Regions from separate parts of the Anaeromusa burkinensis DSM 3853 genome, predicted to be linked through region 2. Evidence: riboswitches for the same ligand, from Rfam matches in the RefSeq annotation. Region 2 holds a riboswitch; the other holds the start of a gene.
The links. Region 2 has a riboswitch for FMN ahead of ribD (bifunctional diaminohydroxyphosphoribosylaminopyrimidine deaminase/5-amino-6-(5-phosphoribosylamino)uracil reductase RibD). Riboswitches for the same ligand answer to the same signal wherever they lie in the genome.
Positions count from the first base shown of each region.

Region 1 (4,197 bases), on a different contig from region 2:
TATCTATGTCGGCGGCAAAGGCGGACGTTATACGCAGGAAGGCAAGATTGTCGCGGAATTTGTCACCGAAAAAGAAGTGCCCCAATACCTGGACGCCATTTTGGCAGTGTACGAAGAAATTGGCGAAAAAGGACAGCGCCTGAATGCTGTTATGTCCCGCTATGGGTTGCGGAATTTCCAAAAGCGCATGGAGAAAAAATTAGGAGCAGAATAGTAATCTTTCCAGGGAAGATCTTGGAAGAAGCAAGAAAGGCCGCAACTGCGGCCTTTCTTTTCTTTGACAGGGCGAGGCTTCTTTGCTACGATAGTCTGACACCTGAAAGAAGACTAAGGAGAATGCTGTGAGGACGCAATCGTTATTTAAGTTGGCTTGGCCGATCTTTATTGAGCAGGCTCTCATTATTATGGTGGGAGTTGTAAATGTATATATTCTCAGTCGCTATGATAGCTCAGCGGCTGCGGCAGTAGAGGGATGCACCCAGGTGCTCTGGAATGTATTCTTGGTTTTTGCCGTTATTTCGCTCGGAACCTCGGTATTAGTGGCTCAGAATGTTGGCGCAGGAAATCGCGAACGCATTGATAAGACGGCGGCCGTATCGCTGCTGTTTAGCTTGGGACTGGGACTGTTCTCCAGTGTTGGACTGATTTTTTGGGGCGAAGAATTGCTTCTTTTTCTGGGCTTGTCAGAAGGACTGTTAGCGCATGCGAAGACGTATTTGCTCTTGGTGGGCGGGTTTGTTTTCCTTGATGCGCTGTTGTTCTCCAGCGACGCTATTTTGAAGGGCTTTGGTCGGACCAGGCAATGCTTGGCGGTGACGGCGACAATGAATGTGCTCAATCTTTGCGGCTCGGCGGTGTTGGGGTTGGGTCTGCTTGGGTTTCCGGCATTAGGCGTATGGGGAGTGGCTCTGGCGGCGGTCGGCAGCAAGGCGGTGGCGGTAGCTTTGGCGCAAGGGTATTTATTTACCCGTCTCTTGAAACCGGCTATTTTTCGCCATTTGCTCGCTTTTCCATTTTTGGAGCTGCGTCAAGTCTTGAAAATCGGCTTCCCCGCTGCGATGGAAAGCATGTCCTACACGTTGAGCCAAACGGTTTTGATGGCCTTAATTTTAACGTATTTGGGCTCGGAAGCTTATGTGGCGCGTACCTACGCTTGGTCGGTCATCAAGATGGCCTTTCTATTTTCCTTGGCTATCGGCCAGGCCAATGTGATTATGATTGGCCAATTAGTGGGCGCCGGGCGGTTTGACGAAGCGGCGCGCGTAGGAATGCGTAATTTCCGCATTGCTTTTGGCGCGGCCTGGGTGCTTGGTCTGGGCTTATTCATGGGGCGTACGGAATTGATGCGGATTTTTACGGATGAAGAGGCGATTATTTCATTAGGTGCGCTGGTATTTATGATCGATGCGTTCTTGGAGCCGGGAAGAACCTTTAATATTGTGCTCATTTCGGGTTTGCGCGGTGCCGGGGATGTGCAGTTCCCGGTGGTGATGGCGGTTTTGTCTATGTGGAGCGTGAATATTGGATTAGGATATTATCTAGGCGTTGTGCTGGGCTATGGCCTGCCAGGCATCTGGGCCGCCATGCTGGTAGATGAATGGATTCGCGGTTTGGCCATGCTCTGGCGCTGGCGCAGCGGCGCTTGGCGGAGCAAAGCCTTGGTGTGATAAAAGTTAGTAGAAGCGAAGAATAAACAAGAGAACCAGAGTGACCAGAGGGTACGCAAGAGGATTATGAAATAAAAAAGAGCAACATAGAAAAAAGAGCCGTCGGCGCAGATATAACGCCGACGGCTCTTTGCAAGTAGAAGTATAAGGTGGAAATTAACTGCTATTTCTCAGTCAAACTGCAGGCGGTAAGCGATGATATCATCAACCGTCACAACCGGCATGTCGTGCTTTTTGGCAAATGCGGCAATTTCCGGCAGGCGGGCCATAGTACCGTCTGGGTTGGTGAGTTCGCAAAGAACGCCGGCTGGCTCTAAACCGGCTAGGCGCATAAGGTCTACGTTTGCTTCTGTGTGACCAGGCCGATCTAAGACGCCGTTTTTCCGGGCGCGTAGCGGAAACATATGTCCGGGCATGCGCAGATCAGCAGTGGAAGCGTCAGCGGCAATGGCGGCTTTCACTGTAGCGACGCGGTCGGCTGCTGATACGCCGGTAGTCACGCCTTGAGCCGCTTCAATGGAGATGGTGAAAGGGGTCTGAAAACTGCTGGTATTGGTTTCGACCATCATCGGCAGGCCCAACTGGGAGGTTTTTTCCTCGGTGAGGCACAGGCAGACAATGCCGCTGCCTTCGCGAATAAGCAAGGCCATTTGCTGGGGTGTCAGGCTTTGGGCGGCAAAAAAAATATCGCCCTCGTTTTCCCGGTCCTCATTGTCGGTGACCAGGACGCCTTGTCCCTGACGCAAGGCGGCGAGCGCGTGTTCCACCCGTTCTGCGGGTGTGCCAAAAGAGTGAAGCAGAGATTGATTCATAGTAATACTCCTCCTTAATGCTAAGTCGGACTTACCAGAATCAGGGCCAGAAAGAGACAGTAAAAGCAACACAGTAAAACAAGCCGGACGAAAGTACTCCGGAACTTGCCAATGCGTTAGCAACTGCCTTATCCTCTTCTATCCGGACTATCACCGTCGGCACTGGCTTGTTACCAGTTCTGCTGACCTTTTTACGGTTAGGCAAAAAGCGCTCGCGGGCTCCCCGGCTGCGCCGGGATACCGCCGATGGGGAATTTCACCCCGCCCTGAGAATAAGTTCGCTTGCCTTTAGTATACTCTTTTGCGAGCGGGTGTCAACTCGCAAGAACAGGCAGGATTTTACGGTGTACAGCGGGAATATAGGAGAACTACTAATTGGGGAGGCTATTATGGCAGACAGGCAGAATGAGAAAAAAACGTGGAAAGATCACCTAACAACGGTCATTGCCGTGACGACGCTGGTTTTGGCAGCGTGCGCCACGATTGCTTCGTTTAAGGCGGCTGGATATGGAAACCGTATGGTATTGGCGCAGAACCGCGCTTCGGATCAATGGGCGTACTATCAGGCGAAAAGCATTAAGGAAACGCAGTATCAAGTGCAACGCGACTCCCTGACGGCATTGATGCCCCAGGAAACGCGCACAGAGGAGGTTGCTAAGCAAATCGGAGCCTTTGAAGAGGAAATCAAACGCTACAAAAAAGAAAAAAATGAAATCACCCAGGAAGCGCAAAAATTGGAAGCGGAACGAGACGCCGCCAGCCAGTATAATACGATGTTCGGTCAGGCATTGATGTTTTTACAGGTTGGCATTTTGTTGTCATCCTTGTCTGCGATCAGTAAATCGTATGGGTATTGGGGCGTTGGCGTGGTGGTAGGTTCTATAGGGGTTGGTTTGTTTTTTTATGCTTGGCTGATATTCTAACAGAAGAGCGGGGGAAGTCTAGATGAAAATTTTTTCAGGAAACCCTAGGGCACTCGTTGTTGCTGCTTGTATGGCTCTGATGATTAGCGGGCCTTCGGCGGCGTTGGCGCATAGCGATCATGGCCCCTGCCAGGATTGTATGTCAGCGGAAGAGTTCAGATTGGCGGATGTACGGCATTTTTTCCCGAGCGCTTTGGGGCAGAGCTGGAACTATGTCGGCTATGGACAGGAGTTTGCCGGTTTTAAGCGAACGGTGACGCAAAGCAAGGACGGGCGGGTACAGGTAGAGGATGTCAATGGCGGGGCCCATACGGCAAGAGTGTTTTCCATGGCGGAAGATATGATAGCGCAGCAGGTGGTGCTGAGTGAAAGTGAAGCTAAGGGAGATTTGCTTGCTGCTAAGCCTAACCAAGAAACGCTGCTTTTAAAAGGACCACTGCAACAAGGCGCTACCTGGGAAGACGGTATGTGGCGCTACCGCCTTCTCAGCGTCACTAAGACAGTGTGGGTGCCAGCAGGGCTGTTTGCCGGTGTTGTGGAGGTACAGGCTCGCTCTTTGGCTAGACCCAATGAGGTGGTGGTAGCCTGTTATGCACCGGAAGTAGGCTTGGTGCGGCGAGATTATTACAGCGGCGATGGCGCGCAAATCAGTGCGCAACTGCAAAGCATGAGCATAGCCGGACAGAACGCGCTGCCGCAGGAGAAACTATCGCTGCCTGATTTTTTTAGCGGTATTGTGAAGCAGCAGGTACCGGGAGAGGCAACCGCTGGAGTTCGCTTTGCTCGGATTCGCAC
Region 1 covers NZ_KB894601.1:40,679-44,875, forward strand. Annotated here, with positions in the region: gene C508_RS0113665 (ferredoxin-like domain-containing protein) at 1-214, shown strand, start outside; gene C508_RS0113670 (MATE family efflux transporter) at 342-1,667, shown strand; gene ribB (3,4-dihydroxy-2-butanone-4-phosphate synthase) at 1,838-2,479, opposite strand; FMN riboswitch at 2,606-2,757, opposite strand; gene C508_RS0113680 (DUF4337 domain-containing protein) at 2,869-3,402, shown strand; gene C508_RS0113685 (hypothetical protein) at 3,425-4,197, shown strand, end outside.
Region 1: another riboswitch for FMN. It lies ahead of ribB (3,4-dihydroxy-2-butanone-4-phosphate synthase); the one in region 2 lies ahead of ribD (bifunctional diaminohydroxyphosphoribosylaminopyrimidine deaminase/5-amino-6-(5-phosphoribosylamino)uracil reductase RibD).

Region 2 (4,197 bases):
TCGAATCATATCGGCGATGGTAACAATTTTCAAACCATGCTTTTGTACGAATTCCATAAGTTGAGGCGTTCTAGCCATGGTACCGTCTTCATTCATGATTTCACAAATTACGCCGGCCGGATACAATCCTGCCATTTGCGCAAAATCAACTGCCGCTTCGGTATGGCCTGCTCGACGCAGCACGCCGCCGGAAACGGCCCTCAACGGGAAAATATGCCCGGGGCGCCGCAAATCCTCCGGTTTGGTAGCCGGATCAAGAACTTTGAGTACCGTCTGCGCCCGTTCCGGAGCAGAGATGCCTGTTGTCGTCTCCACGGCGTCAATAGAAACCGTAAAGGCAGTGCAATGGTTATCCGTATTTTCGGAAACCATGGCGCAAATCCCTAATTCGTCTAAACGCGCCCCATGCACAGGCATGCAGATAAGCCCGCGTCCATAGGTCGCCATAAAGTTAATGGCTTCAGGCGTGACCTTTTCAGCCGCCATCAGTAGGTCGCCTTCATTCTCTCTGTCTTCATCATCGACAACCACCACAATTTTTCCTGCCCGAATGTCTTCAATGGCTTCTTCTACTGTATTGAAATGAATATCCATCTTTTTTCCTCCTCCGCTTATCCGCCAAACCCATGTTGCTGTAAAAATTCCATCGTTAATCCAGATGACGCTTGCTTTTTTTCATCACCATTTTGCAAACCCAATAGCTTTGCCACATACTTGCCAAGCACATCGGCCTCAAGATTGACTTTGCTGCCGGTTTCTTTTAGCCCTACGGTTGTTAACGATGCTGTATGGGGAATTAAGGAAACGCTAAACCAGTCAGTTCCATAGTCAACAATCGTCAAACTGGTACCATCAATAGCAATAGATCCTTTGGCAATGATATAGCGCATCACCTGCGGCGGCGCTTCAATGGTAACCACTATCGCATTATCGCTGCGCTCCTTGCTGCGAATCACGCCAACACCATCGACATGACCGCTCACAATATGACCGCCCAAGCGATCTCCGAGGCGCAGCGTACGCTCCAGATTTACCGCATCCCCAGGTTTAAGTTCCGCTAAAACCGTGCTTTTGACTGTCTCTGGCATAACATCCGCCGTAAAAGAGCGCTGTGTATATTCCACAACTGTCAGACAAGTGCCGTTAACCGCAATACTGTCTCCCAGTTTTACGTCCTGCAATACAACCTGTCCTTCAATCGTCAGTCTCGCCGACTTAGTCCCTTTGGTAATGGATTTAATTTTACCCAATTCTTCCACAAGTCCGGTAAACATCGCGGCCCTCCCTCGTGGCGACATATGCGCTAATCCATAAGTCTTCGCCTATATGTTGTACAGTTAACTCTTCTAAAGGCACTGCCTGATCCATCAACGAGCAGCCTTGACCGCCAATCGGTCCCGGAGCCTCGCAGCCGCCAATCAGCTTAGGCGCCATAAAAAAGTGCACCTTATCTACAACGCCAGCATTCAAAAAAGAACCGTGTACCGCAGAACCGCCTTCTACAAACACGCTTGTCAATTGCCGCTCTTGCCGCAAGTATCGGCACAAAGCGCGGATATCAACGCCGCCTCGTTCGTCTGCAGGCAGCACCATAACGTCCGCTCGCTCCTGCAGCGCGGCAATCCGCTCTTGCGAGGCTGCTTGTGTCACCGCGATCCAGGTAGGAGCTTCGCCGTCGCAAAGCATTTTGGAATTCAGCGGCAACCGCCCTTTGGAATCAAGAATAATACGGATCGGATTGCGTCCTCCCTCAGGCAACCGCGTCGTCAACTGCGGATTGTCGGCAATAGCCGTGCCTACGCCTACTAAAATGGCGTCATATTCATTGCGCAGCCGGTGTACTTCCAGCCGCGCCGCTTCGCCGGTAATCCAACGGGAATGACCGGTATGAGAGGCAATTTTACCATCCAGCGTCATCGCCGCCTTCATGACTACAAAAGGCATGCCTGTAGAAATGCCTTTAATGAACACTTCATTTAAAAGCGCCGCTTCACAAGAAAGCAGTCCTTCTTCCACTTCTACGCCCGCCTCGCGCAAACGCTGACTGCCGCAGCCTGCTACAAGTGGATTAGGATCGGTCATAGCCATGACCACCCTGCGAACGCCGGCTTGAATAATCGCCTCCGTACAAGGCCCTGTCCGTCCTTGGTGACAGCAAGGTTCCAACGTCACATACAGGGTAGCTCCCTTTGCTAAATCTCCGGCTTGCCGTAACGCGTGAATTTCCGCATGCGGCGTACCGGCCTGACGATGCCAGCCTTGCCCCACAATCTCGCCGTCGCGCACAAGTACCGCTCCGACCATCGGGTTGGGACTTGTGCGGCCCCTGGCGTAAGAAGCCAGCGTCAGCGCATGGCGCATGTATTCTTCATCTCGCAAATAAATCCCTCCTCCGGCGCTTCCGCACAGAAAAAGGCCGCAAACCGGAAACCCGGCTACGACCTTTGAGCGCAGAGAACAATCCGGGAAAGAAATCATGTCTTCTTTCCTGGAAATCATCGCCTTTTCTCATCCAGACTATACTGTCGGCTCCGGAATGCAACCGGATCTGCCAAAATGGCTCGCGGGCTCAACCGCCGGTCAGGAATTGAAGGAAATTCCTTCTCACCTTGCCCCAAAGGCCTCTATAAAGTTTTCTTGTCTTATGGTACCACCAAATGCGTTAAGAATCAAGCCCCACGTAGAGAATGAATCGCATTTGCCATGTCCGGCGCCTTATATACAGCGGAACCGGCTACCAATATCGTAGCTCCGGCTGCAATCAACTGAGCCGCATTGTCCGGCGTTACGCCGCCGTCCACTTGAATATCAGTCGTGAGTCCTTTTTCATTCAACATTTGTCGTAGTTTGCGAACCTTCTCCAGACTGGAAGGAATGAACGCTTGGCCGCCAAAACCAGGATTGACGCTCATCAAGAGCACCATGTCCAATTCAGGCAGAATTTCCTCTAGCAAGCACAACGGCGTACTGGGATTAAGAGAAACCGCCGCTTTCAGTCCTGCTTCTTTGATCGCTTGTATGACCCGATGCAAATGCGGCGCCGTCTCCAGATGCACCGTCAAAATATCGGCGCCAGCCTTAGCAAAGTCGGCTATATAATTTTGTGGCGCTTCCACCATGAGATGCACGTCAAAAGGCATTTTCGTCACTTTTCGCAGACACGAGACGACAGGCGCGCCAAAAGTCAGATTCGGTACAAAATGACCGTCCATTACATCAATATGAACCCAGTCCGCCCCGGCCGCTTCAATGGCCGCTACTTCCTCGCCTAACTTGGAAAAGTCGGCGGACAATATCGATGGAGCGATACGCACCTTTTGCTTCATAATTATCAATATCCCTTCTTGGCCTCGCGAATTTGGCCCATAATTTGCTGATACGATTCATAGCGACAAGCGGCAATGGAGCCGTCCGCTACAGCCTGTTTCACTGCACAATCCGGTTCCGCCAGATGAAGGCAGCCATTAAAACGGCATTGCCCAATATAGGGCTGCAATTCTGGAAAGCAAGACTCTAGTTCTCGCTCGCCAATCTGCGCAAACTCAGTTTGACTGAAACCTGGCGTATCTACTACATAGCCGCTTCGATCCTCAAGGGGAAGCAACATGGCAAAACGCGTGGTATGGCGGCCTCGGGAAATTTTCCGGCTCAGCCCGCCTGTTTCCAGTGAGAAGCCTGGGTAAAGACGATTAAGCAGCGTAGATTTTCCCACGCCCGAAGGACCGGCAAACGCGGTAATGCGGCCTTGCAGACATCCCATCAACGCCTCCAGGCCATAGCCGCTTTGCGCCGAAAGGGCAAAGACTCGATACCCCACTTGTCTTGCATATAAATCATATAGCTGCTGTACATCCTGCTCAATATCCGGGTCGTCCACTTTGTTAAAGCACAAGAGCGGCGAAAATCCAGCATGCTCGCAGAGCACAAGAAAACGGTCAATTAAAACTGGACTCGGCGCCGGATTGGTGGCCGCAAAGACAAGCACCACTTGATCTACGTTGGCTACAGGCGGACGAATCAAGCAGTTGCGGCGCGGTAGAATTTCTTCGATAACACCGCTGCCGTCTTCCGGTACATCCTGGAATATAACATGATCGCCCACTAAGAGAGAAAAGCGTCCTTTTTTAAATTTCCCCCTTAAGCGGCAGGGGACCTCCCTGCCGTCTTCCGCCTGCACATAGTAATAACTATTATAGG
Region 2 covers NZ_KB894591.1:94,435-98,631, forward strand. Annotated here, with positions in the region: gene C508_RS0108975 (bifunctional 3,4-dihydroxy-2-butanone-4-phosphate synthase/GTP cyclohydrolase II) at 1-594, opposite strand, end outside; gene C508_RS0108980 (riboflavin synthase) at 612-1,274, opposite strand; gene ribD (bifunctional diaminohydroxyphosphoribosylaminopyrimidine deaminase/5-amino-6-(5-phosphoribosylamino)uracil reductase RibD) at 1,243-2,361, opposite strand; FMN riboswitch at 2,497-2,626, opposite strand; gene rpe (ribulose-phosphate 3-epimerase) at 2,670-3,326, opposite strand; gene rsgA (ribosome small subunit-dependent GTPase A) at 3,332-4,197, opposite strand, start outside.